Regions from separate parts of the Listeria sp. MAN/IMW/UF555 genome, predicted to be linked through region 2. Evidence: predicted binding sites of a transcription regulator. Region 2 holds the regulator's gene; each other region holds the start of a gene.

Region 1 (10,172 bases), on a different contig from region 2:
CTTCTTCATCTGCAGCTGGATAACTAAGAAATAATTTGTCGCTTGGCAAACTCATTATTTTATAGGCTAATAAATCTTCTTCACCAATGTTATTTTTAGCAGATGGCTTTAAATTGCTATTTTCTACTCGCAAAGAATCGCGATCTTGATCTGACAAAATCCCTTTATCTTTTTGACGTAGTGGCATTACGCCATCATTCATTCCAATCGCAAAAATAACTTTCATGTTAAGCAACTTTGCATTTTCCATATCAGCTAAAACTACTTGATCTAAAGAAGGTGGTAGCAAAGAAAATTCTAGCGCATCCAAGCCCGTCGTAATTATTTCAGAAAAACTATTAACATCTAATTCTTCCTCACCTAAAACTTCTACAAATTCATCTAGCAGTTCTGATATTGAACTCCAAGCTTGTTCATGTTCTCTAGCAAGTTCCAAATAACCATTTTCTTCTGCCACTTGTCTCCATGATTCTAAATGTTCTACAGCTTTAACTTGCTCCAAATAATGATATAGAGCCATGGCGAACTCTATGCCAGTTTTTGCTTTTGTTATATTATTTTCTAATGTTGAAAGAGGCTCAACAATAAGATTCCTCATTTCATTAATAACACTTTGGGTTGCTAATTCTTCATCTGTTTGTGGCAAGACATTGGTAGAAAGCCCTCGAATTTTACGGTAAATCCAATCGCCTTCTTTTTCCCATTTCCACTTATTTTGAATGCCGTTTTCGAGCACATAATTTTCAAGTATATCAGCTTTTCTTCTCATAATAGTCGCATTTTCAGCCACATCAAAGAAAAATTCTGTTTTAACTGCTTGGAAAATCGGCTCATATTTCCAATTAAATAAAATTGCATCAATACTAGAACGAATAAATTCAATAAATGGGTGTTTAGCCATTGCTCGTTTTTTGTCTATAAAAATAGGAATGTCAAATGACTCCATTACTGTTTCACATAAAATATCATAATCACTGATGTTTCTAGTCAAAATCGCTATATCTCGGTATCTATAGCCGTTTAATGCTAATTGCCGAATTTCGCGGGCAACACCTTCCATCTCAGCACGCCTATTATTAGCTTGATGGATGGTTAAATCATTTGCTTCCCCTTCATATGACGAGTATTTATTATCTCCCCAAGCGTTGGCTAAAAAGGCTAATGAGTCAGAGTTAGCTCGTTTGTTTTCTAAAAGAATTTTCTCTGGTTCCACTTGAATTTTATTTAATTTAGCCAGCTCTAATAAAGCAAAGTATGCTTCAGCGCTCGCTTTAAACATACTGAATTCTTCCAAACATTTATGAATTTCAGGCACGTTTAAAGTTAACGATACTGTTACTTTATCGCATTTTTGCATAAGCTTTTCTATTACTGTTAACTCTTGTTTTGAAAAAGAAGTAAATCCATCAATAATTATTTCCGTTTGATTTAAATAATCACTCTCAATAATCTTATCTGCTAACAGTCTCAAATAATCTTCATTTTCAAGGAATTTTCCTGCTAATAATTCTTCATATTTTTGATAAATAAGTGAAATGTCATGTACTTTGCTAGATACACTTGTAGATAAATTTGCCGCACTCTTCTCTAATTCATCTACAGAAATTTCTTCTTGTTTCATTTCTTTAAATAACTTAGCCAGCTCTGAATAAAAGCCTTTTTTTGAAGTAGCTCTAGAGAAAATTTTCAACTTATCTTTTTGATCTAAAGCAGCTTTTCGAATAACCATCTCAATACCTGTTTGACTCAAAAAAGTTTTAGATAAGCCACCAGTTTCTTGAAGTATTTTCCAAGCAAGCCTACTAAAACTAAAAATCTGTGTCCCTAGCATTCCTGCCAAGTTTTGTTTATTTAAAAAGCTTGTTTCCATTTGAAACGTCATTTGATCAGGGACGATAAAAATATACGTCTTAGAAGTTTTTTTGATTTTTTCGCCTACTTCATCCATCAAATGAGTAGTTTTACCTGTTCCTGCTTTACCAGCAATTATTTGAAGTGTCATACCCTCACCACCGAACATATGTTTTTATTTAGTTTACCATATTTGAGCAATCTGTCCATAACTTTTTTCGAGGCTTTTTTTTCGTGAAAATTTATAAAACAGCTCAAAAAAACTAAGATAGCTCTTACTATCTTAGTTTTTCATATATTCTACTCAAAAGCCAGCATTTCCTGTTGGATTTTATTCATTTTTTCTGTTAGCTGCATAAATTTCGCTTTGTTCCTATTATCGAGAGCTTTATCAATTTCAGCTCTAAGTTGTTCTAATTTTCTCTCTTCTAGGAGCATCGTCAGGAAGCATTCGATAAAAACATTTGTTAATTCTTTTTCTCCTTTAAGGACACCCACTTGATTCATCAATGAATTAGAAAAATCACGCATTTCCACGACTACCACTCCTCCACTCATATTTATTACAATTTCGAAAAACTGTAACATGGCAAGAAAAAACAGAAAACGGCTTGAAAATACAACTTTACGAAAATCTAATGACTTGTAAATTACCATGTGCTATAATGACAAAAAATAACTCATAACTTACTTTGATGCTTCGTCGTTATTTGAAATTTTGTGCATTACGCAATAATTTCAGATTACTTCTTAGACATAAATACAAACATAGAGGAGTTGAATGAAATGAAAAAAGAACAAATTAGTACTCAGTTTTATGAAGTAAATCCCCACACAATGATTATTTTTCCAAAAAAATCTGGAAGTATAGTCTATTCAGAAATTTATGAAGTTGATTCTCATTATACTTCTAAATTTACCCCATTTGAGTTAATTAAAACCAGCTGTAACTTTTTCGGATCGAGTTATGATGGACGTAAAGAGGGAACAAAGCATCTAATAGGTGTCACTCATAAGCCGCCTATTATTATTGACCCTGTTACTTCTACCTATGTATTCCCTACTGTCGCGCCAAGTTCAACAGATTGTATTTGGATTTTTCCACAGCATATTAAGGATTATCATGCAATTGGATATAACCATACGTTGATAAAGTTTTCTAATTTACAGACTTTTGAAATTGATATGTCGTTAGCCTCTTTTAATAACCAAATTGCTAGAACCTCCATGCTACATATGAAGTTCTCACAAAAAATGCGAACAATGGAGAGCAATTTCCCTTCTATGAATATGTTTTTTCCTCCAGCTACACTCGCCGCTGAATCCAGGCGTTATTATAACACTATGCTCTCTGAAAAAGACGATTCAAAAGACCCGGAACAATAAAATTAAAAACCAGATATACACATTGTATATCTGGTTTCCTTCTTAAATTATTTCTTATTCTCAATCGCATCTGCAATTCGTTTTAACATTAATAATTCTTCTTCTGAATATGTATAAGGCAATTCCAGATACCATTTCTCAAGCTCTGGGTTTCCAATTAAAGGAAAAGCATTTACTGAATTTTTTTCCCGTAAACCCGCTACATCATCTAATAAAAAATCTGTTGTAGTCCCAAGAATTTCTGCTAATTTAGCCAAAATAAAGATTGGCGGTCGGTGGTTATCATTTTCATATTTACTGATAGTTGAAGCTGTAGTTCCAATTTTTGCCGCTAATTGTTTTTGAGTTAATCTATTTTTCTTTCGTAAATGAATTAATTTTTCTCCAAATTCCAATACGCCCACCTCTCTTCCTTTTCATTATAGCAATTTTTTAGGAAGAATTCGAGAAATCACATAAAAAGAAATCGCCTTTTTAATTTCAAAAGACGATTCCTCTCTATTATACTGTTGGTTTTTTGCGTAATACTCCGATTAATGCTGCACTTATTATAGTTCCAATCACGATTGCGATAAGGTAGAACCACGGTTGAGATACTAAGAAGATAACAAAAACGCCTCCGTGTGGTGCTAATACTTTAATATTTAAAAACATAACAATTGCCCCAGTTATTGCACTTCCTGCGATAAAACTTGGAATCATTCGAAGTGGATCTGCTGCTGCAAATGGGATGGCACCTTCTGTAATGAATGACGCGCCTAAAATAGAGTTCGTTAGCCCTGCATCACGTTCTTGCGCAGTAAATTTGTTTCTAAAAACAAGAGTTGCTACGAATGTTGCTAGCGGTGGCACCATACCAGCAGCCATTGTAGCCGCCATAATCGCGCTACCACCTGTTGCAACGCTTGCTGCAAGCGTTCCAGTTGCAAAAATGTAAGCCGCTTTGTTAATTGGTCCACCTAAGTCTGCAGCCATCATTGCTCCTAAAAGTAATCCTAGAATAACCGCATTTGTTCCACTTAGACTATTTAAGAAGTCATTTAACCATGTATTTAATGCACTCATTGGCACGTTTAATAGTAACATCAATAGTCCAACAATTAGTACAGATAGCACTGGATAAAATAGTACTACTTTAATTCCAGCTAAAGTTTTTGGTAATTTTTTCAACATAACTTTAATTAACTCAACTGCATAACCAGCAAGAAAACCACCTACTAAAGCACCAAGGAAACCTGCTCCACCAACAGATGCAACTCCACCTGCTACGAAACCAGCTACAAGACCTGGTCTATCTGATATACTGTATGCGATATAACCCGCGAACACTGGAAGCATAAATCCGAATGCAACATCACCAATTTGTTTTAATAATGCTGGAATTTCGTTATATGATCCTAATTTTGCAAGTTGATCTTGTGGTACACCTAGAATTTGATCAAGCATAAATGCGATTGCAATTGCGATCCCGCCACCAATTACAAATGGTAACATATGAGAAACGCCGCTCATTAAATGTTTATAAATTTGTTGACCAATGGAAAGGCCATCTGTACTTTCTGTTGCTTCGCTACCCGATTCTGCTTTATAAACTGGTGCATTCCCTGAGATAGCTTCTTTAATAAGCTCTTCTGGTTTATGAATTCCTGCTGCAACTGGTTTTGCAATTAAATGTTTTCCATCAAAACGAGGCATATCAACTTGTACATCAGCTGCGATGATAACTCCATCAGCCTCAGCAATTTCTTTATCAGTTAAGCGATTTTCTACTCCTCTTGAACCATTTGTTTCTACTTTAATTCGAACGCCTAATTTGTTTGCTGTTTCTTGTAACTTTTCTGCAGCCATATAGGTATGTGCAATACCAGTTGGACAAGCAGTAACCGCGACAACAGTTTTGCCAGTATCATTAGAAGATGTAGGAGCAACAACTGTTTCTTCTGCATCACCTTGCTCGTTGTTGAAGAGAGTGATTACTTCGTCTGGTGTTTTTGCATCTTTTAACGATTGAACAAATGCTGGATGAACTAATAATCTTGAAAGTGCTGCCAGCGTCTCTAAGTGAGTTGCATTTGCACCATCTGGAGCCGCAATCATAAAGAACAAATGAGCAGGTTGACCATCTAAGGAGTTATAATCTAATCCTTTTTCACTTTTCGCAAAGACTACAGTTGGTTCATTAACTGCTTTTGTTTTTGCATGTGGCATTGCAATTCCTTCGCCAACTCCAGTAGAGCTTTGGGCTTCACGGTTCATTATCGCTTCTTTAAAAAGTACCTCGTCATTAATTTTCCCGTTGCTTTTAAGTGAAGCAATCATTTCATCAATGGCAGCTTCTTTTGTTGTAGCTTGTAATGACATAATCATAACGTCTTTGCTGAGTAAGTCTGTAATTCTCATTTTAGTGCCTCCCTGTTATTTTAGTTATCTTCACTTGCGGTAATAATTCATTAATTAAATCTTTTTCTGCTAAATCTGTTGAAAATGCTGTTGCGCCCCCAGTTGCAACGCCTGCAGCAAATGATTTAACTGGATCGTTAGTTTTATCGAAAGTTCCAACGAATCCAGCAATCATTGAGTCACCAGCTCCAACTGAATTTTTAAGTTCTCCTTTTAAGGCATCAGCGAAATAAACATCTTCTCCTGTAAAAAGTAGAGCTCCGTCGCCAGCCATGGATACGATTACATGTTGTGCGCCTAATTCTAGACATTTCTTTCCATATGGAATGAGATCTTCTACGCTATCTAACTTAACACCAAATAGTTCTGCCAGTTCGTGGTGATTTGGTTTAATAAGGATTGGACGATTTGGTAATGCATCTAGTAGTTCTTGTCCAGTCGTATCAATCATGAAGTTAGCTTGTTTTTCTTTACAGATTTGGATTATTTTATCGTAGAAATCATTTCCTAGTGAAGGTGGTACACTTCCAGATAGAATAACGATGTCACCAGCAGTTACCTTATCCATCACTTCTAAAAATTCTTTGATTTCTTTTTCAGAGATTGCTGGTCCTAAACCATTAATTTCTGTTTCTTCTCCGTGTTTTAGTTTGATATTAATACGAGTATCATCTTTTACTGTTACAAAGCCAGTTTGTATGCCTTCATTTTTAAGCCAGTCTTTGATAAATCCACCTGTAAATCCGCCTAAAAACCCTGTAGCAAGGCTCGGTACATTCAATTGATTTAGAACTCTGCTGACGTTGATACCTTTGCCACCAGGTAATTTATAATCTTGTTTCATGCGATTAAGTTCGCCAAGTTTTAGTTGGTCGATTTGCACAATATAATCAATTGAAGGGTTTAAAGTAATTGTATAAATCATTTTTCTACCTCGATTATTTTAGTTTTTTGGATAAAGGATTTTCTTACTTCTGAAGGAATATAGTCTGTTACAATAGTAGCTTCATCTATTGAAAACATTTTTGAAAAATTAACTTCATTGAATTTCGTATGGTCTGCTACAACAAAAACGCGATCAGCACGCTCTTTGGCAGCACGTTTTACAAATGCTTCTTCCATATCTGGTGTCGTATAGCCATGCTCCGGATGCATAGCGTTAGTTCCAATAAAAGCTTTGTCAAAATGATAATTTTTAATATTATCCAAGGCAACTGCGCCAATAATTGCTTTTGTATGCACTTTCATTTTGCCACCTAAAAGATAAGCATCAATATTTTGACGAACTAGTTCTTCAATATGGGTTAGTCCATTTGTAACTACAGTAATATTTCGATTTGCTAAGTGAGTAATTAATTCCAGTGTCGTGGAGCCTGCATCTAAATAGATACAATCATTTTCTTCCACTAAACTAGCGCAATATGCTGCGATTTCTTTTTTACTTTGAATGTTTTTGAATGATTTCTCATTCATGCTTGGTTCTTGGTTATGAGAAATAACAAGTTTTGCACCACCGTGTACACGTTCGATTAATCCTTGTTCCTCTAATTCGATTAAATCACGACGAATAGTTGACTCCGAGGTATCTAGCCCTTCAACTAATTCTTGTAATTTAATAACACCAAGCTTTTCAATACTCTCCATAATAAGTTGTTTTCGCTCTGCATTTAACATTCTTACTCCTCCATCCAAAGTTAGTTTATCATCTTTATCTTTCAAAATCAACCGTTTTCATCCAAAAACATTCATTTATAATCAAATTCATTCATATTATATCATGATAACCGCCGAAAACCTTCAAAATAGTTCAGATAGTTGTTTTCTTATACACTTTTTATTTTTAGCAGTATACTTAATTAGAAGCAATGTTCTATAGAGGAGGAATAAAAATGAGTACTGAAATAACGTTTGATCAATTAGAAAGTTTTTCCAAAAAATGGCGTGAAAATCCTGATAAGTTGGTTTTCCAAGCTAGCATTATGAAAAATGGGATTAAAGCAGCAACAGAAAATCCTGTATCAAAAGCAACAGTACAACCGGTTTTTTCTCATGAGGTTCATACAGATAAAGTTTCCAACCAACAGCAAAGTGGAAGATGTTGGATGTTTGCAGCATTAAATACGTTTCGACATAAATTAAATGGGACACTTGGTCTAAAAGATTTTGAGTTGTCGCAGAACTATACTAACTTTTGGGATAAATTAGAGAAAGCTAATTATTTTTTAGAGAACATTATTGAAACAGCGAATGAAGATGAGGATAGCCGATTAATTTCATGGTTACTTGATACACCTCAACAAGATGGCGGTCAGTGGGATATGCTTGTTTCGATCATTGAAAAATATGGGGTTGTTCCGAAATCTGCTATGCCTGAAACTTTTCAAAGTAGTAAGTCTGCGGATTTAAATCACCTATTAAATGAAAAACTTCGTACGGATGCAGTTATTTTAAGAAAAGCTGTTAAAGAGCAGAAAGATACTGCTGGATTGAAGGAAGAAATGCTTGCTGAAGTTTACCAGCTTTTAGTTATGACTCTGGGTGAACCGCCGAAAGTGTTTGATTTTGAATATCGAAATAAAGACAATGAGTTTAAACAAGATTTACAAATTACGCCTAAAGAATTTTATAAACGCTATGTAGATATGGATTTGAAGGATTATATCCCGCTTATTAATGCGCCAACTAAAGATAAACCCTTTAATCAAGCATTTACAGTCGATTATTTAGGAAATATTGTAAATGGGACACCTATTAAGTATTTGAATGTGGAAATGAATGTATTAAAAAAAGCCGCCGCAGATCAAATCAAAGACGGTGAGACTGTTTGGTTCGGTTGTGATGTAGGTCAGCTTTCAGAACGAACTACTGGTATTATGGATACAGATATTTTCTTGCTAAATCAGGCTTTTGGATTTAAAACAGCTATGACGAAAGCAGAACGCCTCGATTATAAACATAGTATGCTCACTCACGCGATGGTTCTAACTGGGGTTAACATTGCTAATAATGAAGTTAATCGTTGGAAAGTGGAAAATAGTTGGGGAGAAAAGATTGGTAACAATGGATATTTTGTTGCTAGTGATGCTTGGATGGATGAGTTTACATTCCAAGTGGTTGTCCATAAAAAATATTTATCTAAAGAATTGATTGAAGCATTTAGTAATGAGCCAATTGCGCTAAAACCTTGGGATCCAATGGGCTCGCTTGCACTTTAAATTGTAAATTCTGAGATGATTTTGATTCCATTCATTTGAAAAAGAGCTGCTGCTACGCCGGTACCATCTTTTATTTTTCCAGAGAAGGTGCCGTCGTAAATAGCACAGCTTCCACAAGAAGGACTTTTTTCCTTCATAATTATTTGAGTAATACCGAGTTCTTTCATTTTAGTCAAAGTTAAACTCGCTCCGTTTTTATATTCTTCTGTTACATCTATTCCTTGATTATCCATTACTTTAGCGCGACCTAGCCAGACGTCTTTACCATCTCCACCTACTATTTCAGCTGGATTTCTTGGTATTTCCAAACCACCTGAAACTTCAGGACAAAAAGGAATCGCCTCTCCGTTTTCAACCATTTGTTTTATTTTGGTAATTTCTTTATCTTTCCCGTCATATCTACAGGCAATTCCTGCCAAACAAGCGCTTACGGCAATCATTTATATTCCTCCTTTATTTTTAAATTTATTTTAACATAAAAAAGCTGCCACCACTTAAAGGCGACAGCTCTATTGATTATTAGATATTTTGATAAGCTACGGCGATTTGAGTACCGATTAGTGCGTTGTGTTTTACTAGTTCGATATTTGCTTCTAAGCTCTTACCGTCTGTTAGTTCTTTTACTTTGCCAAGAAGGAATGGTGTAACGTCTTTTCCGTGGATGTGGTTTTCTTCTGCTTCTTTAAGTGCAGTTTGGATAACATCGTTAATTACTTTTTCATCCATTGCAAATTCTTCTGGGATTGGGTTTGTGATTACAGCGCCACCTTCAATTTTTAGATCCCATTTTGCTTTAAGGGACTCAGCGATAACTTCTGGAGCATCTGCACGTAATGTTAATTCTACATCGCTTGAACGAGTATAGAATGCTGGAAGTACGTCTGTTTGGTAACCAATTACTGGAACGCCTTTTGTTTCTAAGTATTCCATTGTTAAGTTTAAGTCTAAGATAGATTTTGCTCCAGCACATACTACTGCTACATTTGTTTTCGCTAACTCTTCTAAATCAGCAGAAACGTCCATTGTTGTTTCGGCACCGCGGTGAACTCCGCCGATTCCACCAGTTACAAAGATACCGATTTCTGCTAATTCAGCACAGATCATCGTTGCAGCTACTGTTGTTGCTCCTAGTTGTTTTGTAGCAATAAGGTAGCCAATATCACGACGAGAAACTTTTGCTACATTGCTGCTTTTTGCAAATAGTTCTAGTTCTTCATCAGAAAGACCGATTTTAATTTTACCGTCGATTAAAGCGATTGTTGCAGGTACCGCGCCGTTATCACGGATAATTTGTTCTACGTCACGAGCCATTTCAACATT
Region 2 (10,172 bases):
TTATGATGACGAAGGGAGAGATACGTTAGAACGCGTGTATGCAAGCGTATTTAGAACGGAAGCGGCTCTTGTTAGACCGCAAATTATTTCTGGCACGCATGCAATTTCTACCGTTTTATTCGGAATCTTGCGACCAGGGGATGAGTTATTATATATAACTGGTGAGCCATATGATACGTTAGAAGAAATCGTGGGTATTAGAAGCGAAGGTCAAGGTTCGCTTAAAGACTTTCAAATTGGCTACGATGCAGTACCGCTACTAACAAATGGCGAAATAGATTATCCGGCAGTATCTAAAAAAATATCCGCTAACACAAAAATGATTGGTATTCAGCGTTCTAGAGGCTATGCAGATCGACCTTCTTTTACAATAGAGAAAATAAAAGAAATGGTTACTTTTGTAAAGAACATCAACCCCAATATCATTATTTTTGTAGATAATTGTTACGGGGAATTTGTGGAACGAATAGAACCGACCGAAGTAGGCGCAGATATTATTGCAGGATCGCTCATAAAAAACCCGGGTGGAGGTTTGGCAAAAACTGGTGGTTATATTGCTGGAAGAAATACCTTAGTCGATTTATGCGGCTACCGGTTGACGACTCCTGGGATAGGAAGAGAAGCGGGCGCATCGCTTTATAGCTTATTAGAAATGTATCAAGGATTCTTCTTAGCACCACATGTAACTGCTCAAGCAATTAAGGGAGCTCGTTTTACTGCTGCTATGTTAGCTGAATTCGGCGTAGAAGCAGATCCGCTTTGGGATGCCAAAAGAACTGACTTAATCCAGAGTGTATCTTTCCACAGCAAAGATAAAATGATTGCTTTTGCTCAAGCAATCCAAGCTGCCTCCCCAGTTAATGCACATGTTTTGCCAATCGGCGCATATATGCCGGGCTACGAAGATGACGTGATAATGGCAGCAGGTACATTTATTCAAGGAGCTAGCCTTGAACTTACAGCGGACGGACCGATTAGAGAACCTTATCAACTATACGTCCAAGGCGGTTTAACATACGAACACGTTAAAATTGCTGTCACTAGAGCAATAGAAAATTCTTTATAAAAAAGTAACATCCATTTTCAAAAAAGTTTTTATTTTTTTACCACGGTAGTTTCTATCGTGGTTTTTTTGTTGTAAAAATGTTGATATATATGGGTTTGTGAGAGATGTTAGATAATCTTACATAAATTTGACAAAACATCTGACGTACATTATAATGCTACTATCATCAAAAAATAATTATGTTTTGAGGGGGAATTGTCGTGAGTGAAAAGGAAATCCGGAGATCGATGCCGCTGTTTCCAATTGGGCCTGTGATGAAGCTAACCGATCTCACCGCTAGACAAATTCGCTACTATGAAGACCAAGGATTAATCCATCCAGCACGCAATCAAGGAAATCACCGTTTGTACTCACTTCAAGACATTGATGTTTTGCTAGAGATAAAAGATTATTTGAATGATGGTCTGAATATTGCGGGAATTAAGAAAATGTATCAAATGCAGCAAAAAGAATCAAAAGAACCTTTGACAGATGATGATGTACGCAAAATACTTAGAAAAGAAATGCAACAAGCCGGCCGCTTTGTAAAACAAGATGCCACAGGAAAACAACAATTACCAAGGTTTTAAAAAGATTAGAAGAGGTATTTACTTTATTTAGAAGTTAATATAAAAAGATTATTTAGGAGGAATTTAGATTATGGCAAAATATACAAAAGAAGACATTTTCCGCTTTGCAGATGAACAAAATGTAAAATTTATTCGTTTACAGTTCACGGATATTCTCGGGATAATAAAGAATGTGGAAATTCCTGTTAGCCAACTAAAGAAAGCACTAGATAACAAGATTATGTTTGATGGTTCCTCCATAGAAGGTTTTGTAAGAATTGAAGAGTCCGACATGTATTTATTCCCGGACTTAGACACATGGGTAGTATTCCCTTGGACAGCTGAAAAAGGGAAAGTAGCAAGAATGATTTGCGACATTTATAATCCTGATATGACACCATTTGCAGGAGATCCACGTGCCAACTTAAAACGTGTACTTAAAGAAATGGAAGAGCTAGGTTTCACTGAATTCAACTTAGGACCAGAACCAGAATTCTTCCTGTTCAAACTAGATGAAAATCGTCGCCCAACACTTGAATTAAATGATAGCGGTGGTTACTTCGATTTAGCGCCAACTGATTTAGGCGAAAACTGTCGTCGTGACATTGTACTTGAATTAGAAGAAATGGGCTTTGAAATTGAAGCTTCTCACCATGAAGTAGCTCCAGGTCAACATGAAATTGACTTTAAATATGAAGATGCAATTACTGCGTGTGACAGCATCCAAACATTTAAGTTAGTAGTTAAAACAATTGCTCGCAAACACGGTTTACATGCTACATTTATGCCGAAACCACTATTTGGTGTAAATGGTTCAGGAATGCATTTCAATATGTCCTTATTTACAGAAGAAGGTAATGCGTTCTTTGATAAAGAAGGCGAACTTGAATTAAGCAAAACAGCTTATCATTTCTTAGCGGGTATGTTAAAACACGCTCGTGGATTTACAGCTGTTACTAACCCGACAATTAATTCGTTCAAGCGTTTAGTTCCTGGATACGAAGCACCATGTTACATTGCATGGTCAGGTAAAAACCGTAGCCCACTAGTACGTGTTCCTAGTTCTCGCGGATTAAGTACTCGTCTTGAATTACGTAGTGTGGATCCATCCGCTAATCCATATTTAGCAATGGCTGTACTTCTAAAAGCTGGTTTGTCCGGCATTAAAGATGAGCTAACTCCTCCAGCGCCAGTTGACCGTAACATTTACGGCATGAACGAAGAGGAACGTGAAGCAACAGGAATTTATGATTTACCAGAAAGCTTAGGTCATGCTTTAATCGAGCTTGAAAAAGATGACATCATCCGTGATGGCTTAGGTGAACATATTTTCGAACATTTCATTGAAGCGAAAACAATTGAATGTGATATGTTCCGTACAGCGGTTCATCCGTGGGAACGTGAACAATATCTTGAAATTTATTAATATTAAAAAGCTCGTTTCCGACTTGGGAGCGAGCTTTTTTTATGCAATTGAAAATCAAATGTTTGATGTTTTGGTGATTGAGGCATATATTTATAAATGTGCTAGCAAAAGGGATTAATATTTGCTAGGGAAAGGGGCAGGTATGCAGATTACTTTAGCTGTTTTAGTTTTTGCCTTAACGCTTATATTTGTTATTTGGCAACCTAGAAACTTGTCGATTGGATGGTCCGCTTGTATTGGAGCATTACTCGCATTATTACTTGGCGTTGTCACTTTAACAGATGTTGTAACTGTAACAGGCATCGTTTGGAATGCAACACTCGCTTTTATTGCAATTATTATTATTTCACTTATTTTAGATGAGATTGGTTTTTTCGAATGGGCAGCGTTACATATGGCAAGGTTAGCAAGAGGGAACGGATTACTCATGTTTGTACTTATTTCTATTTTGGGAGCTCTAGTGGCAGCCCTTTTTGCGAATGATGGGGCAGCTCTGATTTTAACTCCAATTGTTTTGGCGATGGTGCGTGCGCTTAATTTTGATGAAAAAAAGGTGGTTCCCTTTATCATTGCCAGTGGATTTATTGCTGATACGACTTCTTTACCGCTTGTTGTTAGTAATTTAGTGAATATAGTTTCGGCTGACTTTTTCGGCATTAGTTTTTCAAAGTACGCATTAATAATGTTGATTCCGACGCTTTTTTCGTTGGTTGCGAGTATTATTGTTCTTTATATTTATTTTAGAAAAGCGTTACCTAGAACTTATGAAATTAGTGGAATTCGTAAGCCGGCTTCTGCGCTTAAAGATAAAAAAATGTTTCGGATTTCATGGGGAATACTTATCATTCTAGTGATTGGATATTTCTTAAGTAGCTTTTTGGACATTCCAGTGTCATTTATCGCTTTACTTGTAGCGTTTATCTTTTTGCTAGTTGGTGGAAAGAGTCATGCTGTTTCTACAAGGAAGATTTTAAAAGGGGCGCCGTGGAATATTGTGTTTTTCTCGATCGGGATGTATGTCGTCGTATACGGTTTGCAAAACGCTGGCATTACTAAATTATTAGCAGAGGCTATTTCATATATTGCGCATTATGGGCTTTTCGTAGGCACGATTGGGATGGGCTTTATTGCCGCGATATTGTCGTCTGTAATGAATAATTTACCAACTGTAATGATTAATGCACTTGCAATCGATCATACTTCATTTACAGGAGTAATGAAAGAAGCCTTAGTCTATGCAAATGTTATCGGATCTGATTTAGGACCTAAAATAACGCCAATCGGTTCGCTTGCAACGTTACTATGGTTACATGTATTAGCTCAAAAGGGGATAAAAATAAGCTGGGGATCTTATTTTAAAATAGGTATTGTGATTACTATTCCAGTATTGTTTATTACACTCGTCGGACTTTATATTTCACTCCTTATTTGGAGCTAAGAAAACCCTGTACAATTTTGTACAGGGTTTTTACTATGCTTTATAAAGAATATGTGGCTTTAAAGGATGTCCTTCCGCTAGAGCAGGATGCATAAATGTAGCTACTTTTGTAAAATGGATTTTTTTCATTACTTGTTCTGATGGCTTATTTAACATAGCGGTGAAACTGTAAATTTCATCGATAGTTGTTTTCTGTTTGGCGAAATCGAGAGCTCCTAGTGCGGCTTCGGTTGCATAACCTTGGTTCCATACACTTTTCTTTAAGCGCCAGCCAATTTCGATACAAGGGGTGAACGCAGCTTCAAAAGTTGCTTCATGAAAACCGGTAAAACCAATAAATTCGCCAGTAGATTTTTCTTCAATGGCAAAAAGTCCGTAGCCAAGTGCCGTTAATTCTTGTTGATTTCTTTCTAAAAAAGCATTACTTTCTTCTTTTGAAAGTGTAGATGGAAAGTACTTCATTACGACTTTGTCACCGTTCATTTCGCTAAAGGGAACATAATCACTTGCTACATAATCTCTTGCAATTAGTCTATCTGTTTCAAAATAAATCAATATAAAAACCGCCTAACAAAATATAGCTTTTAGTGAATATCTCTATAAAGACCGATAACTTTGCCTAAAATAGTAACGTTATTTAAGATAATTGGTTCTAGTGCATCATTTTCTGGTTGTAATCTAAAATGATTCGCTTCTTTATAGAAACGTTTACAAGTCGCCTCATTTTCTTCAGTCATCGCTACGACAATTTCGCCATTAATTGCTGAACTTTGTTGTCGAACAATTACTTTATCTCCATCTAAAATCCCGGCATTTATCATACTTTCTCCGTCGATTTCAAGCATGAAGACATTGGTTTCTCCTGCAGCCATATATTCAGGGAGTGGGAAATATTCTTCTATATTCTCAATCGCTGTAATAGGCATTCCGGCAGTAACTTTACCGATGATTGGGATATTGACTACATTCGGCGTCTCTGCTTCATCTTCTAAAGACAAAATTTCAATAGCACGAGGTTTCGTAGGGTCACGTCTAATTAGTCCTTTACCTTCAAGTCGAGCAAGATGGCCATGGACTGTGGAGCTAGATGCTAAACCAACAGCTTCACCGATTTCACGTACGGAAGGTGGATAACCTTTTTCTTTTACTTCTGATTTTATAAATTCATATATATCTTGTTGACGTTTAGATATTTTCATGGTTTCACCTCATTGATTTAATGGTTATTTTATAAATCAAGTATAGCAAAAGAAAATCCAATATGCAAACAAAGGTTCGTTTTTTATTGACATATGCGAACGGCCGTTCTATAATATAGAAAAGCGAACGTACATTCTTTTTTGGAGGGATTATTAATGACTTTAAAATTAATTTGGGATAAATTTTATGTTTCTATTATATTTGTAATAACTTGTTTAGTTCTAGGAATTATATTGATGTGCACTGTTATTGGGAGTGGCAGTGAGTATTCTGAGGTAGATGTAAATGAAGGGGATTCTATTTGGGCAATTGCAGACCAATATGCAGCGAAGAGCGATATGGCAAAAGCAGATTTTGTATCTTGGGTTGAAAAAGAAAATAACCTTACAGATGGACATGTGAAAGCTGGGGATTCTGTAGTTATACCAGTACACGAAACAAAGTTACAAAGAAGCGATAGTACTATTCAATTAGCAAACCAGTAGAAACGATTTTAGTGTCGTTTATGATATAATAAAGAAAGTAGCGATATAGCTACTTTCTTATTTTAATATAATGAAGAAAAGGATGAAGTGTGATGCTAGAAAAAGCTAAAATAGATAGAATCAATGAACTTTCTAAAAAGAAAAAAGCAGGGACTCTAACTGCTGATGAAAAAGTAGAACAAGAAAAATTAAGAAAAGAATATATTAAGTCGTTTCGCACTCATATGAAGGGAACAATCGAAAATACTACGATTATTGACCCTAAAGGAAATGATGTAACACCGCATAAAATAAAACAAATGAGAAAAAATAAGAAGTAAAAATTAGTACCAAATGAACATTTTTGCGCAAATGAACAAAAATACCAATCAATTAAGCAATTTAAAGCAATTATTAGTTGTGTTAATTGCTTTTTAGGCTTATTATTAAAAGTAGTTAAAATTATATTGAAGAGAGGATGTTTCATTTGTTCGATAACACAGATAGTTTAGCAGTAAATACAATTCGTACATTATCAATTGATGCAATTCAAAAAGCAAATTCTGGTCATCCGGGATTACCAATGGGAGCGGCTCCAATGGCTTATGCACTTTGGTCTCGCGTATTAAATACAAACCCTAAAAATTCACATTGGTTTAACCGTGATCGTTTTGTACTTTCTGCTGGACACGGCTCAATGCTTTTATATAGTTTATTACATTTAAGTGGTTTCAAATTAGAAATAGAAGACCTTAAAAACTTCCGTCAATGGGAAAGTAAAACTCCAGGTCACCCAGAATATCGTTATACTGATGGAGTAGATGCAACTACTGGTCCACTTGGTCAAGGTATTGCGATGGCTGTTGGTATGGCTATGGCAGAAAGACATCTTGAAGCAAAATATAACAAAGATGGTTTCCCAGTTGTGGATCACTATACTTATGCACTATGCGGGGATGGAGACTTAATGGAAGGTGTTGCTTCTGAAGCGGCTTCTTACGCAGGTCACCAACAACTAGGAAGACTTGTTGTTTTATACGATTCCAATGATATTTCTCTTGATGGCGATTTAGACAAATCTTTCTCTGAAAATGTAAAACAACGCTTTGAAGCATATGGTTGGGAACATTTATTAGTTAAAGATGGTAATGATACAGCTGAAATTCTAGCTGCTATTGAAAAAGCAAAACAAAATACATCACAACCTACAATGATTGAAGTTAAAACAGTTATTGGTTTTGGTGCTCCTAATGCAGGTACTAGTAAAGTTCATGGTGCTCCTCTAGGTGACGAAGGTATTTTAGAAGCGAAAAAAGCTTATGGTTGGAACTACGAAGAAAAATTCTTTGTTCCTGAAGAAGTTACAGCTCGCTTTAAAGAAACTATTGGGGAACGCGGTGAAAAAGCAGAAGCAGCATGGAAAGAATTATTTGCTTCTTATAAAGCGAAATACCCAGAGCTTGCTAAACAATTAGAAGATAGCTTAAATAACAAGTTACCAGCTGATTGGGATGCAGATCTTCCAGTATATGACGATTCTAAAGCACTTGCTAGCCGCGCTTCAAGTGGTGAGGTTATCAATGCATTAGCTGCGAAAATACCTACTATTTTTGGTGGTTCAGCAGACCTTGCTGGTTCTAACAATACAACAATTAAAACAGATGGTGAATTCACTAAAAAAACACCAGCAGAAAGAAATATCTGGTTTGGTGTTCGTGAATTTGCAATGGGTGCAGCGTTAAACGGTATGGCACTACACGGCGGGTTACAAGTATACGGAGGTACATTCTTTGTATTCTCTGACTATGTACGTGCTGCGATTCGTTTATCCGCAATCCAACATTTACCTGTAACATACGTAATGACACATGATAGTATTGCTGTTGGGGAAGATGGGCCAACCCATGAACCAATCGAGCAACTTGCAAGCTTACGTGCTATGCCAGGACTTTCTGTTATCCGTCCTGCTGATGGAAATGAAGTAGTAGAGGCTTGGAAACTAGCGATTACTTCTACAGATACTCCACATGTGCTTGTTCTTACTCGTCAAGGATTACCAACTTTACCAAATTCTGCGAAATTATCTGCAGAAGGCGTTAAAAAAGGTGCTTATGTTATCTCTCCAGCTAAAGGTGAGGTTCCAGAAGCAATTATTCTTGCAAGTGGTTCTGAAGTTAATTTAGCTGTTGAAGCGCAAAAAGAACTTCAAGCTCAAGGAACAGATGTATCCGTTGTGAGCGTGCCATCATTCGATCTATTTGAAAAACAATCAGCTGAATACAAAGAAAGCGTCTTACCAAATGCTGTTAGAAAACGTGTAGCAGTAGAGATGGGTGCTAGCTTTGGTTGGGAACGTTATGTTGGTTTAGACGGTAAAGTGATTGGAATTGACAAATTTGGTGCTTCTGCTCCTGGTGAAACAGTTATTAAAAATTATGGCTTTACTGTAGAAAACGTTGTTAATACAGTAAAATCACTTTAATTAAACAAACAGACCGCGTCTAGTATATTTATCTAGGGCGGTCTTTTTTTTATGCTTTTATAGATTGCGCAGGGGTGCCTTTAATGGTATAATTACGAGGTTGTTTGCAGCTTTTATTGATAAATTGATCTAGATGATAAGTTTTCTTGAAAAGTATTGTCTGTTTAATATAAATCAAGTACAATAAAAGAGGATTTTGTTTCAAGGAGGAGAAAAGAGACTATGTGGATTTACATTCTTGTCGGCATTATTTGTTTACTAGCTGGTCTTGCGGGAGGATTCTTTATTGCAAGACGTTATATGATGAGCTATTTAAAAAACAATCCGCCAATTAACGAACAAATGTTACAAATGATGATGGCGCAAATGGGTCAAAAACCATCACAAAAGAAAATCAATCAAATGATGAGCGCGATGAACAAACAGCAAGAAAAAGAAAAACCAAAAAAAGCAAAGAAATAATCTTTTAACAAAGTAAAACCCTTCTATAATAATTAGAAGGGTTTTTTGATTACTTTTTAGTTGCTGAAATAATTAACATCATTGGACGACGATATTCATCTTGCATTTCTGGTAAATTTTTAAGTTCTGGAGCCGGTTCTGGTTCAATAACACTTTTAAGCTCAAAATTATTTTGAAGGAGTGTCTGGATATAAGTTGTAAGGGTGCGATGGTATTTTTTTACATCTTCGCCAAGGAAATGGGTTGTTCGAATCGATTCGTTAAAATAGCAATCAACTGGCCAGTGTAACTTATTACCAGTTTCGTCAGTATACCAATCTTGTCTGCCATCCGCGGTAAAAACTGGATGTTCGACAGAGAAAATAAACTCGCCACCGGTTTTTAAATTAGTATGGACTTTTTTACAAATGTCTTGAAAGGAAGCGACATAATGAATAGCGAGTGAACTCATAATAACATCATACATCTCTGGTTCATTATCCATATCTTCTATCGCTTTTTGTTTATAACTAACTGCATTTGAAGTAGTTTTTTGTTTTGCTTCGGTTAACATGCGCTCAGATAAATCAATTCCAACTACTTTCTTCGCACCATGGTCAGCTGCATAAATACAGTGCCAACCAAATCCACAGCCTAAATCAAGCACTGTCTTTCCATTAAAGTCTGGGAGAAGTTTTTTAAATTCATGCCACTCTCCAGCTGCTGCAAGTCCGTTTTTAGAACGAGGCATTTGACTATATTGTTCAAAAAATTCTTTGTCATCGTATTTATTTTCTTTCAATTTTAATTCCTCTTTTCTTCAATTAATCAGAAGCTTTACTGAATTCTTTATCTAAGAAGAGGTGAGTAAGGCCGCTCACTTGTTTTAAGCGTAAGATTTCATTTGCATCCATTCCAATATTTTTCATAATCCAACTGTCTGACATGCCGCTATCTGCTAATTCGCCAACAATTGAAGACATAAGTTCTACGTTATGGAAACCGCGAGCACGATTATGACGAATAGTAGAAGCTATTCGGTTTACGGTATCTTTTTCTAAAATAACTACTGGTAATAATTCTTTTTCTCTTTCGCGGATCCGTTTA
Region 3 (10,172 bases), on a different contig from region 2:
AGTGATGATGTGGGAATATCCAATAAAACAAACCTGATTATTATCGCCTCAGGAAAACCGAAAATTTGGGATAAGTTTCCAGATGTTGGTCCAGTTAAGGCAAGTGAAGTGTATACCGGAACGTTTCATCGTTTAAGTAAAGCTTATGCGGAACAGTTTGCGGATAATTATTTGATTTTATCCCCAAAATATGGATTTTTAAAACCAGATGATATTGTTGCAAAAAACTATGATGTCCGTTTTACGATGAAAGGGGTAGGGGAAGACACAATTCAGCTTGATGAACTGAAAGAACAGTGGAAGCAACTACAAATAAACCCTTCTGAACCAATCCCGATGTTAGGCGGCAAAAAATTCAGAGGGTTACTAATGAGTATTACTGACGGTAAACAGCCATTCAGTTTTCCACTTGAAGGTGCGACTGGAATTGGTATTATGCAACAGGAGTTAAAGCAAGCTGTCGCGACGAATGTTCCACTAAATTGTGCTAAGTAGAAGAAGGGCGGCAGTTATTAGTAAAAACATAACTCCCATATTGACGTTTTTCCGAATGAAGAAATATATGGTTTGTAGTGCCATTAAAATAGCGAGTGATACAGTAATAAGGTGTAGCATAGATCGACCTCCTATATGTTTACACGGAAAAACTTAATTAAATAGTTTACGAACCTTCTCGAGTAACGAGGTAGGTTCTTCTTCGGCGTTTTCTTGTTCTTCCTTATACAAATGAATATCTTCTTTATTGACCGCTTTTTGACAGGCAAGGACGAGATAAATATCTGTTTCACCTTCTAAACGACTGACGATAGAAAATTCATGTTTACATTTTTCCGCTAGCTTAATGTAAGGGCGCAGAGAATTATAGTGCAGTAATCCATTTAACAAAAGCTTCGAGTCACTGTTTTCTAGTATTGCTTTTTCTAGTTCTGGAAGATATTCTTGGGTTAAAACTTCTTCTTTTGTGAGCGCAACTAATACTCGTTCGCGGTAAGTTCCTAAGTATTTCTTCTTCTCAGCGGGATTAATTTCTTTTGCCCCATACATGCCTTTTTCTAGGTAGTCATCAATATTTTCAGCCATTATATGAGCTCCTTTAACTAGTTAGTTTTCCTCTCTATTCTAACATGCATAGGGGTTTTTGCAAGTAAACAAAGAAAACCAGAAACAGGCTAAAATAGCCATATTTCTGGTTTTTTGATTAATCGATTGGGAACCACTGGAATCCGTCGCGTTGAATGAGGTCATCTGCTTCTTTTGGCCCCATCGAACCGGATTTGTAGTTCGGAAAATGATCTTTCGTATTTGTCCAAACGTCTGCTACATGGTCGATAAAGTTCCATGATAGCGATACTTCATCCCAGTGAGAGAAGTAAGTCGCATCACCGCGAAGACAATCTAGAATTAGTTTTTCGTATGCTTCTGGCGTATTCATGCCATCTGGAGAGGAATGAATATAATTTAAGTTAACTGGCATCGTAACCATACCTTGACCAGGTTCTTTTACGTTCAAATGAAGTGTAATACCTTCGTCTGGTTGGATATGAATAACAAGCACATTACCACCAAGCGATTGTTGTTGACCAAATAAATTCAGTGGGACATCTTTAAACTGAATCGCAATTTGCGTTGTTTTCTTCGCAAGACGTTTACCAGTACGAATGTAAAATGGTACGCCTGCCCAGCGGAAATTATCGATTTCAAGCTTGGCTGCAACAAATGTTTCTGTATTGGAATGAGGATCCACATTATCTTCTTGACGATAACCTTTTAACTCTTTACCATCGACTTCACCGGGACCATATTGACCACGGATAAAGCTTTGATGCACTTCTTTTCCTTCAAAAACGCGTAAAGAACGAAGCGCGCGAACTTTTTCATGACGAATCTCGCGAGTAGATAAGTTAATCGGTGGCTCCATTGCAAGTAAAGAAACGATTTGTAAGATATGATTTTGAACCATGTCTCGAAGTGCGCCACTTTCATCGTAATAGCGTCCACGATCTTCGACTCCAAGTACCTCTGTCAAAGTAACTTGAATATTATCGATGTAACGATTATTCCAAAGCGATTCAATGATAGAATTTGCAAAACGAATAACCGAGATATTTTGGATCATTTCTTTTCCTAAATAATGGTCAATACGATAAATTTCATCTTCCTTGAAAGCTTGACGAAGCGAATTATTTAATTCTTCCGCACTAGCTAAATCATGACCAAATGGTTTTTCGATAATTAAACGATGGAAACCGTCTGTGTCTACAAAACCTTCAGATTTAATGCGGCTAGCAATCGTTCCAAAGAAGTTCGGTGCCATTGCAAGATAGAAAAGGCGATTACCACCTAATTCATATTTAGCGTCTAATTCATCAGACAAATCTTTTAAAGTTACATAAGATTCTTTATTTGTTACATCATGGGATTGATAGTAGAAATGAGAAGCAAATGCATCCGCGTCTTTTTCGGAACCGTCAATGTCTTTGATAGACTCTTTTACTTTATCACGGAAGAAATCGTTACTCCATTCACGACGAGCCGTTCCAATTACAGCAAAATTGTCGCCAAGAGATCCCTTACTGTACAAATGATATAGCGAAGGGTAAAGTTTGCGATTTGCCAAATCTCCCGTACCGCCAAAAATAGTAATCAGTGCTTTTTGTTCTAACTCATCTGTCATACGTCATTTACCCTCTTTCTTATTCTCTTAATGGCAAAAAATTAACTGCTAAGAAAAAGATTTCTTAGTTTGAAAAGAACCCCACAAAAAAAGGCCTTATTAAATGAGCTATTAATTTTCCTCATTAGTCCATACTATTTTATCCATAAAGAAGCATTTGTGCAACTGTTTGGTTCGAATATTTTTTTAATTTGACAGTTATTTCTGAATTATAAGGGTTTTTAGCATGAAAATGTTTATTTCCTGTTCGATTAAGAATGTGATAAAATAAGACACGAACTGGGAAGGGAATGGAACAAAATGGAACTTGTTTTTTTAGGAACTGGAGCAGGCGTACCGTCGCGAGGCCGTAATGTCACATCCATCGCACTTTCAATGTTAAATGAACGAAACGCAATTTGGCTTTTTGATTGCGGGGAAGCAACCCAACATCAAGTTTTGCGAAGCCATATCAAACTTAGCAAGCTAGAAAAAATATTTATTACTCACATGCACGGAGACCATATTTTTGGACTGCCAGGCTTATTAAGTAGCCGTTCTTTTCAAGGGGGAGACTCCGATTTGACTATTTATGGCCCAGCTGGAATAGCTGAATATGTCGAAACTTCCTTAAGACTCAGTGGAACAAGGCTTACATATAAAATCAATTTTGAAGAAATAGAGCCAGGTGTGATTTTTGAAGATGAGATGTTTCTAGTTACAGCTGACGATCTTGACCACGGCGTACGCAGTTTTGGTTACCGCATTGTTGAAAAAGATAAACAGGGCGCACTTAATGCTGAAAAACTAAAGGCGGACGGCGTCGAAGCGGGACCAGTTTTTCAAAAGCTAAAAAACGGCGAAATCGTAACATTAGCTGATGGGCGCGTAATCGATGGTAAAAATTATATCGGTGAGCCACAAAAAGGGAAGATTATTAGTATTTTTGGTGATACAAAAGAAACTATTAGCGAACTAGAATTGGCAATGAACGCCGATATTTTGGTTCATGAAGCAACATTTGAAGGTGATAAAGCAAAAATGGCAGGAGAATATATGCATTCGACAACGCTTCAAGCGGCAACCCTTGCTAAAGCTGCCAATGTCAAAAAATTAATTTTAACCCATATCAGCTCAAGATATGATCGAGATGCAAGTAAAGAGTTATTAATAGAAGCAAAAACTGTTTTTGAAAATACTGAAATAGCTTATGACTTAGCTGTTTTTCAAGTAGGAGAGTGACAAAATGAACCCTTTTTTGAAGAATAAAACGGTATTAATTACCGGGGCTTCTAACGGTCTTGGCGCTGAAATTGCAAGACAAGTTGCTGCGTCCGGTGGCAATGTTATTATAACAGCCAGAAGTACGGAAAAATTACTAGAGTTACAAAAAGATATACATGATAATTTTTCAGTAGAAGCGACTTATTTTACTTTAGATATGACGGATTTCGAGCAAGTGAAACAAGTCAGCGCAGAGATAAATGCTTCGTATCAAATCGACGTATTAGTCAACTGTGCAGGTTTTGGTTTATTTGAAAACGCGGTAGATATTCCATTTGAGACAATTGAAAAAATGTTTGATACGAATGTACTGGGCTTAATTCAACTCACACAACTGATTTTACCGCAAATGCAAGCACGCAAAGCAGGACATATTATTAATATTGCTTCCCAAGCTGCTAAAATAGCTACACCAAAATCAACTGTTTACTCAGCAACGAAATATGCGGTTTTAGGTTTTTCTAATGCACTTCGTTTAGAACTAATGCCAGACAAAATCCATGTTACAACAATCAATCCTGGCCCAATTGCCACAAACTTTTTCGATGTAGCGGATAAATCAGGAAACTATTTAGAAACAGTTGGCAAATTAGTGTTACAGCCAGAAAAGGTTGCACGTAAAACAGTGCAAATTATGGGAACTAAGCGCCGCGAAATCAATTTACCTTTTGTAATGAATATTGCGACACGACTTTATCAAGTAATGCCACAAGTTATCGAATTCTTCGGTAAAGGGGCATTTTTAAAGAAATAAATCAGAAGAAAATACCTTATGAAAATAGGGTATTTTTTTTCTTGTAATTAATGAGTTTAACCTTTATAATTGAATAAGAACGCTTGTTCGTTTTAAGGGAGATGCAGTTATGGATACGAGTAGAAAAATTATTCATATTGATATGGACGCTTTTTATGCATCTGTAGAACAACGCGACCATCCTGAGTTCCGAGGAAAGCCGCTTATTATTGGTGGGGATCCTAATAAACGTGGAGTTGTTGCGACTTGTTCTTATGAAGCGCGCAAATTCGGTGTGCATTCAGCTATGCCCACCAGACAAGCCGCTAAACTTTGCCCGAACGGTATTTTTATTCACGGCAATATGGCTCATTATGTAGAGGTTTCTAATCAAATCCGCGAAATCTTTTCCAGATATACGGATATTATCGAACCACTCTCTTTAGATGAAGCTTATTTGGATGTAACTGAAAATAAAAAAGGAATGAAATCCGCCACAATGGTTGCACGTGAAATCCAGCAGACGATTTACCGCGAGCTTGGTCTAACTGCTTCTGCCGGCGTATCATTTAATAAATTTATCGCAAAAATCGCTTCTGATTTTAAGAAACCTGCTGGCATTACGGTAGTTACACCCGAAGAAGCAGAAGCCTTTTTAGAACAAATACCAGTCACTAAATTTTATGGGGTAGGAAAAGTAACCGCTGAAAAATTGCACCGTTTAGGAATTGAAACGGGAGCGGATTTGAAGAAGTGGAGCGAGTGGGACCTTATTCGCGAATTACACAAACATGGCTATCATTTATATCGACATGTTCGAGGTCGTTCGAACAACATTGTGAATCCGCATCGTGATCGCAAATCTGTCGGCAAAGAAACCACTTTTGAATTTAATGTCTTAGATAGTCGAATTCTCGAACAAAGCCTCATGCAATTTGCCAAAAAAGTAGAAGAACGGCTTATCAAATTACAAAAACATGGCAAGACGGTAGTACTAAAACTACGCTACAGTGACTTTACAACCATTACTAAGCGCCTTACTTTAAACGAATATACCAATGATGCAAACCAAATTTATCAAGCGGCAGCCCTTCTTTTAAGAGAAAGCTATACTGGTCAGGATAGTATTCGTTTGATTGGACTTACCGTAACCAATTTAAAACCTGTTTACTTTGAAAATTTACGTTTAGAAGGACTTTAAAAAAGAAAAGGACATCCAACCTTTTCTTTTTTTATGCATATAGATTATAACCTTTAAAAAAATCTTGACTAATTCATCATGATGTTATACACTGAAAACGACGAAAGGTTATAATGTTTCTTGATTATATTATTGCAAATGTTATAATGAATCAAAAGATAACTTTTCGGGAGGAATGAAACTAATATGAAAAAATTAAATAAATCATCTTCTACACCACTTTATATGCAACTGAAAAATCAACTACAAGAGAAAATTGAACAAGATATGTCTGTTGGAGATTTACTTTTGACAGAAACAGAAATTGAAAAGATGTATCATGTTAGCAGGATGACAGTTCGAAAAGCGATAGAAGAGCTGGTAAATGAGGGGATTGTAAGTAAACAGCAAGGCAAAGGAACATTTGTGAGTCAAACAAAGACTACACAAGGACTTGGACGGATTTTTAGTTGGTCAGAGGAAATGAAACTACAACATAAGGAATCTAAGACTATCAGTGTAGAAATTTCTGCAGCAATCCCATCAAAAAAAATCCGTACAGCGCTTCAATTAGGCAAGAATGAAGAAGTAACTTGTATTAGACGCGTGAGAGAAATTGATGGTGAACCTGTTGCAATTATGATTAATTATTTACGAGCCAAATATGTTCCTGGTTTACTAGAAAATGGTTTGAAATCAGATTCCCTTTACCATGATTTGGAAGAAATTTATCATATTAGTTTAGTACATGCAGATGAAATTATTACAGCAAGATTATCTACGCCCATTGAATCTGCCTTGCTCGCAGTTCCAGAAGACTCTGCGGTGCTTCATGTTCGACGTACTTCCTATATGAAAGGCAATACCCCAGTGGAAGTGGTAGATATGGTAGCTCGCGGAGATAGGTACCAATATTTGGCTGAATTAGAAGGTAGAACTAAAAAACATATCATATAGAAAAGGAGGGAGACGTATTGTTACCAATTACTTTAGAACAAATTGAATTGGATGTGGAGGTAGAAAGTCCGGTAGATGCTATCAGAGCTGCTGGAAACCTCTTGGTGAAAACTGAAAGCGCTTTATCTAGTTATGTAGATGCGATGGTTGCTAGTTATGAAAAATTAGGACCCTATATAGTCTTAGCACCACATATTGCAATTCCGCATGCACGGCCCGAACACGGAGTAAGAAAACAATGTATGTCAATTGTTCGTTTGAAAAAACCAATCAAATTTGGGCATCCAGCCAATGACGATGTGACTCTTGTTATCGCAATTGGTGGTGTAGATACAAATTTTCACATCAAAATGCTCCAAGCCCTTAGTGTATTATTAACCGATGAAGATAAGCTGAAAATATTAAAAACAAGTACCGATAAAGCGAAAATCTTATGTACCATAAATAAGGAGGAAAAGTAGTGGAAATTTTAACGGTTTGCGGAATGGGATTTGGAACTAGCTTGATGTTACTCATGGAAATTCAAGATATGGCAAAAAAACATGGCTTTACCGTTGGAGGGGAAGCAACGGATTTAAGTAGTGCGAAGGGAAGAAAGTGCGACATTATTGTTGCTTCCAGTGAAATAGCCAAAGAATTAGCAGAGGAAGAAGTCAAAGTTGTCCCAATCATTAATATTCTCGATAAGAAAGAAATAGAAGAAAAAGTTCTGCCAGCTATCAAACAATACTTTGTTTCATAAAAAAGGAGGATGGAGATGCTTACTTTCATCACAGAAATTTTTTCTACGCCCGCTTTTATTTTAGGAATTATAGCAGCTATTGGGTTAATTGCCTTAAGGAAAACCGGTTCTGATATTGTAAAAGGAACATTAAAAACGATTTTTGGTTTTATTATGTTACAGCAAGGGTCCGCGATTATTGTTGGAAGTCTAATTCCATTTAGCACAATGTTTGAAAATGCTTTTCAACTTAAAGGGGTAGTTGCAGAAGATAATGCTATTGCAGCTGCTGTTCAGCAAATTTTAGGAACGGAAACGTCTTTAATTCTTGTGTTTGGTTTTATTATTAATGTTATTCTTGCTAGAACGACCAGATGGAAATATATCTTCTTAACTGGGCATATGATGTTTTCCTTCGCAGCAACAATGGCCATTGTATTTGATCAAATGGGCTTTAGTAGCTGGCAAATTATTTTGTTTGGTTCTATCGCACAAGGTATTTCGAGTATTGTTTTTCCAGCTCTCGCACAACCTTTTGTACGTAAAGTGACAGGAAATGATCAAGTCGGTTTTGGCTTTTGGGGCAGCTCCCTTGTCTGGGCAACCGGTTGGCTTGGAGGGAAATTAGGAAATAAAGCTAATTCTACAGAGGACTTAAAAGTTCCTAAAAAACTAGATTTTTTGAAAGAAATGTCTGTTTTAATGGGGATTGTCATGGCAGTGATTTATATCTTTACATCTTTCTTTGTGGATGAACCGGTGATGAAAGAACTAGCTGGCACACAAAGTAATGTACTATTCGCAATATTGCAAGCATTCACTTTTGTTGTCGGAATATTAATACTACTTCAAGGAGTACGGATGTTTTTAGGTGAATTAGTTCCTGCTTTTAAGGGTATTAGCGAAAAAATTGTTCCCGGCGCAATTCCAGCTCTTGATGTTCCCATTTTCTATTCATTCGCACCTACTGCAACGACCATTGGTTTTTTATGTGCAGTAGTCGGAGGGCTTGGAGCGACACTAGTTTCTACCATGCTTCCAGTTGTCGTGCTCCCATCTGTTATTGGATTGTTTTTTATGGGCGGAGCAGCTGGTGTATTCGGAAATGCAATGGGTGGTAGACGAGGAGCCATTATTGCTGGTTTATTATTAGGATTTATTTTTCAAATGATTGTAGCAATTGCTTATCCAATTTTAGGATTAGATGGCTATGGTATTCAAGGCTTATGGTTCGCTTCGACGGATGCAATTATTGTTATCGTCATTATTCGATTAATTGGAACACTATTTGGGATAGCACTTTAAAAAATATAGGAGATGGTTTTAAATGGAAAAGAAAATTAGAACGGTTCTTGGTGACATTTCGAAAGAAAGCCTTGGTTTCACATACTCTCATGAACATTTGTGGTGTTGTCCTCCACCAGTTCAGAAAGATCGTGATTTTGAATTAACCGATTATGAGTCCTCCTTAGAAGAATTAAAAACATTTCAATCTATTGGAGGTCAAACACTCGTAGATGCTTCGACGCTGGATTATGGTCGTGATGGAAATAAACTAAAAGCTATGTCTGAAGAATCTGGTGTGCATGTTCTTGGGGTTACAGGATTTAATAAACATATTTATTTCCCGGAGTGGGTGCAGGAGGAAAGCATCGAACAAATTACAGATCGATTAATTTATGATATTGAAAATGGAATGGATGGGTCCGATGCTCGCGCAGGCATTTTGAAGTCAGGTTCATGGTACAACCTCATTCATCCATTAGAGGATAAAGTAACACGAGCTGTTGCATGGGCTCAAAAAGAAACAGGTGCACCAATTTGGTTGCATACAGAAGCAGGCACTATGGGACAAGAAATGCTTGCTATATTAGAAGAAGAAGGCGTGGATATGGAACTTGTAGCTGTTGGACATAGCGACCGTAATGCAGATCCATACTATCATCTGAAATTAGCTGAAAAAGGAGCGTATGTTCAGTTTGATGGCTGTGGAAAAGTAAAATACTATCCAGATAGCACACGAGTTGAACTAGTGAAAAATATGCTTGAAAATGGTTTTGGGGATAAATTACTCATCTCAGGAGATATGGGAAGAAAAAGTTATCTGCACGCATATGGTGGTGGTCCAGGATTCCGTTTTATAAAAACAAAATTTATTCCAAGGCTTTTAGAAGAAGGCGTAACGGAGCAACAAATACAAGCTATATTTTATGATAATCCAGCAAACTGGCTAGCCAAATTTTAATAAAGGAGTGCGTGTGATTTGTTAACCATGGAGAAAGACCAAATGATGGCAATTATTCGGGATGTAGCAAAAGAAGATGTTATTCCGATTGCAGAATTACTTTTAGAAGAAGGGATTACAACGCTAGAAGTCTCGTTGAGTAATGAAACAAAAGGATTAGCTTGTTTAGAAGCCTTAAGTCAGCATTTTTCAGCTAAGCAATTGACAATTGGAGCTGGTACAGTAGTAGAAAAAAAGCAAATTCAAAAGGTGAAACAAGCAGGAGCAACGTTTATTATTACTCCAGGTTTTGAAAAAAGTATTGTAGAAGAATGCATAAAACAAGACATAGCTATTTTTCCAGGAGTATTTTCTCCAGGCGAAATTATGGAAGGAATACAATTAGGTGTAGAAATTTTT

What was found. The regulator LexA, encoded in region 2, represses DNA repair genes until DNA is damaged. The targets are predictions, from matches to a motif close to CGAACATATGTTCG.
Region 1: the regulator LexA is predicted to act here: its motif matches at 2,014-2,027, upstream of addB (helicase-exonuclease AddAB subunit AddB).
Region 3: the regulator LexA is predicted to act here: its motif matches at 4,768-4,781, upstream of dinB (DNA polymerase IV).

The regions. Positions count from the first base shown of each region.
Region 1 covers NZ_JBZWZS010000002.1:501,700-511,871, forward strand. The annotation lists gene addB (helicase-exonuclease AddAB subunit AddB) at 1-2,002, opposite strand, end outside; gene AC4PG8_RS09600 (IDEAL domain-containing protein) at 2,152-2,508, opposite strand; gene AC4PG8_RS09605 (competence protein ComK) at 2,638-3,237, shown strand; gene AC4PG8_RS09610 (helix-turn-helix domain-containing protein) at 3,285-3,632, opposite strand; gene AC4PG8_RS09615 (PTS fructose transporter subunit IIABC) at 3,739-5,637, opposite strand; gene pfkB (1-phosphofructokinase) at 5,639-6,562, opposite strand; gene AC4PG8_RS09625 (DeoR/GlpR family DNA-binding transcription regulator) at 6,559-7,311, opposite strand; gene pepC (aminopeptidase C) at 7,527-8,852, shown strand; gene AC4PG8_RS09635 (2-thiouracil desulfurase family protein) at 8,849-9,292, opposite strand; gene AC4PG8_RS09640 (pseudouridine-5'-phosphate glycosidase) at 9,372-10,172, opposite strand, start outside.
Region 2 covers NZ_JBZWZS010000001.1:394,279-404,450, reverse strand. The annotation lists gene AC4PG8_RS01950 (methionine gamma-lyase family protein) at 1-1,066, shown strand, start outside; gene AC4PG8_RS01945 (MerR family transcriptional regulator) at 1,267-1,635, shown strand; gene glnA (type I glutamate--ammonia ligase) at 1,706-3,040, shown strand; gene AC4PG8_RS01935 (arsenic transporter) at 3,183-4,478, shown strand; gene AC4PG8_RS01930 (GNAT family N-acetyltransferase) at 4,512-5,033, opposite strand; gene lexA (transcriptional repressor LexA) at 5,063-5,677, opposite strand; gene yneA (cell division suppressor protein YneA) at 5,834-6,163, shown strand; gene AC4PG8_RS01915 (DUF896 domain-containing protein) at 6,256-6,483, shown strand; gene tkt (transketolase) at 6,630-8,624, shown strand; gene AC4PG8_RS01905 (YneF family protein) at 8,847-9,086, shown strand; gene AC4PG8_RS01900 (class I SAM-dependent methyltransferase) at 9,136-9,867, opposite strand; gene AC4PG8_RS01895 (IbrB-like domain-containing protein) at 9,890-10,172, opposite strand, start outside.
Region 3 covers NZ_JBZWZS010000002.1:190,017-200,188, reverse strand. The annotation lists gene AC4PG8_RS08145 (GNAT family N-acetyltransferase) at 1-37, shown strand, start outside; gene AC4PG8_RS08140 (DUF6884 domain-containing protein) at 10-495, shown strand; gene AC4PG8_RS08135 (hypothetical protein) at 478-615, opposite strand; gene AC4PG8_RS08130 (YueI family protein) at 649-1,080, opposite strand; gene zwf (glucose-6-phosphate dehydrogenase) at 1,199-2,674, opposite strand; gene rnz (ribonuclease Z) at 2,975-3,895, shown strand; gene AC4PG8_RS08115 (SDR family NAD(P)-dependent oxidoreductase) at 3,900-4,691, shown strand; gene dinB (DNA polymerase IV) at 4,801-5,871, shown strand; gene AC4PG8_RS08105 (GntR family transcriptional regulator) at 6,058-6,807, shown strand; gene AC4PG8_RS08100 (PTS sugar transporter subunit IIA) at 6,825-7,268, shown strand; gene AC4PG8_RS08095 (PTS sugar transporter subunit IIB) at 7,268-7,549, shown strand; gene ulaA (PTS ascorbate transporter subunit IIC) at 7,565-8,833, shown strand; gene AC4PG8_RS08085 (phosphotriesterase family protein) at 8,856-9,773, shown strand; gene AC4PG8_RS08080 (bifunctional 4-hydroxy-2-oxoglutarate aldolase/2-dehydro-3-deoxy-phosphogluconate aldolase) at 9,792-10,172, shown strand, end outside.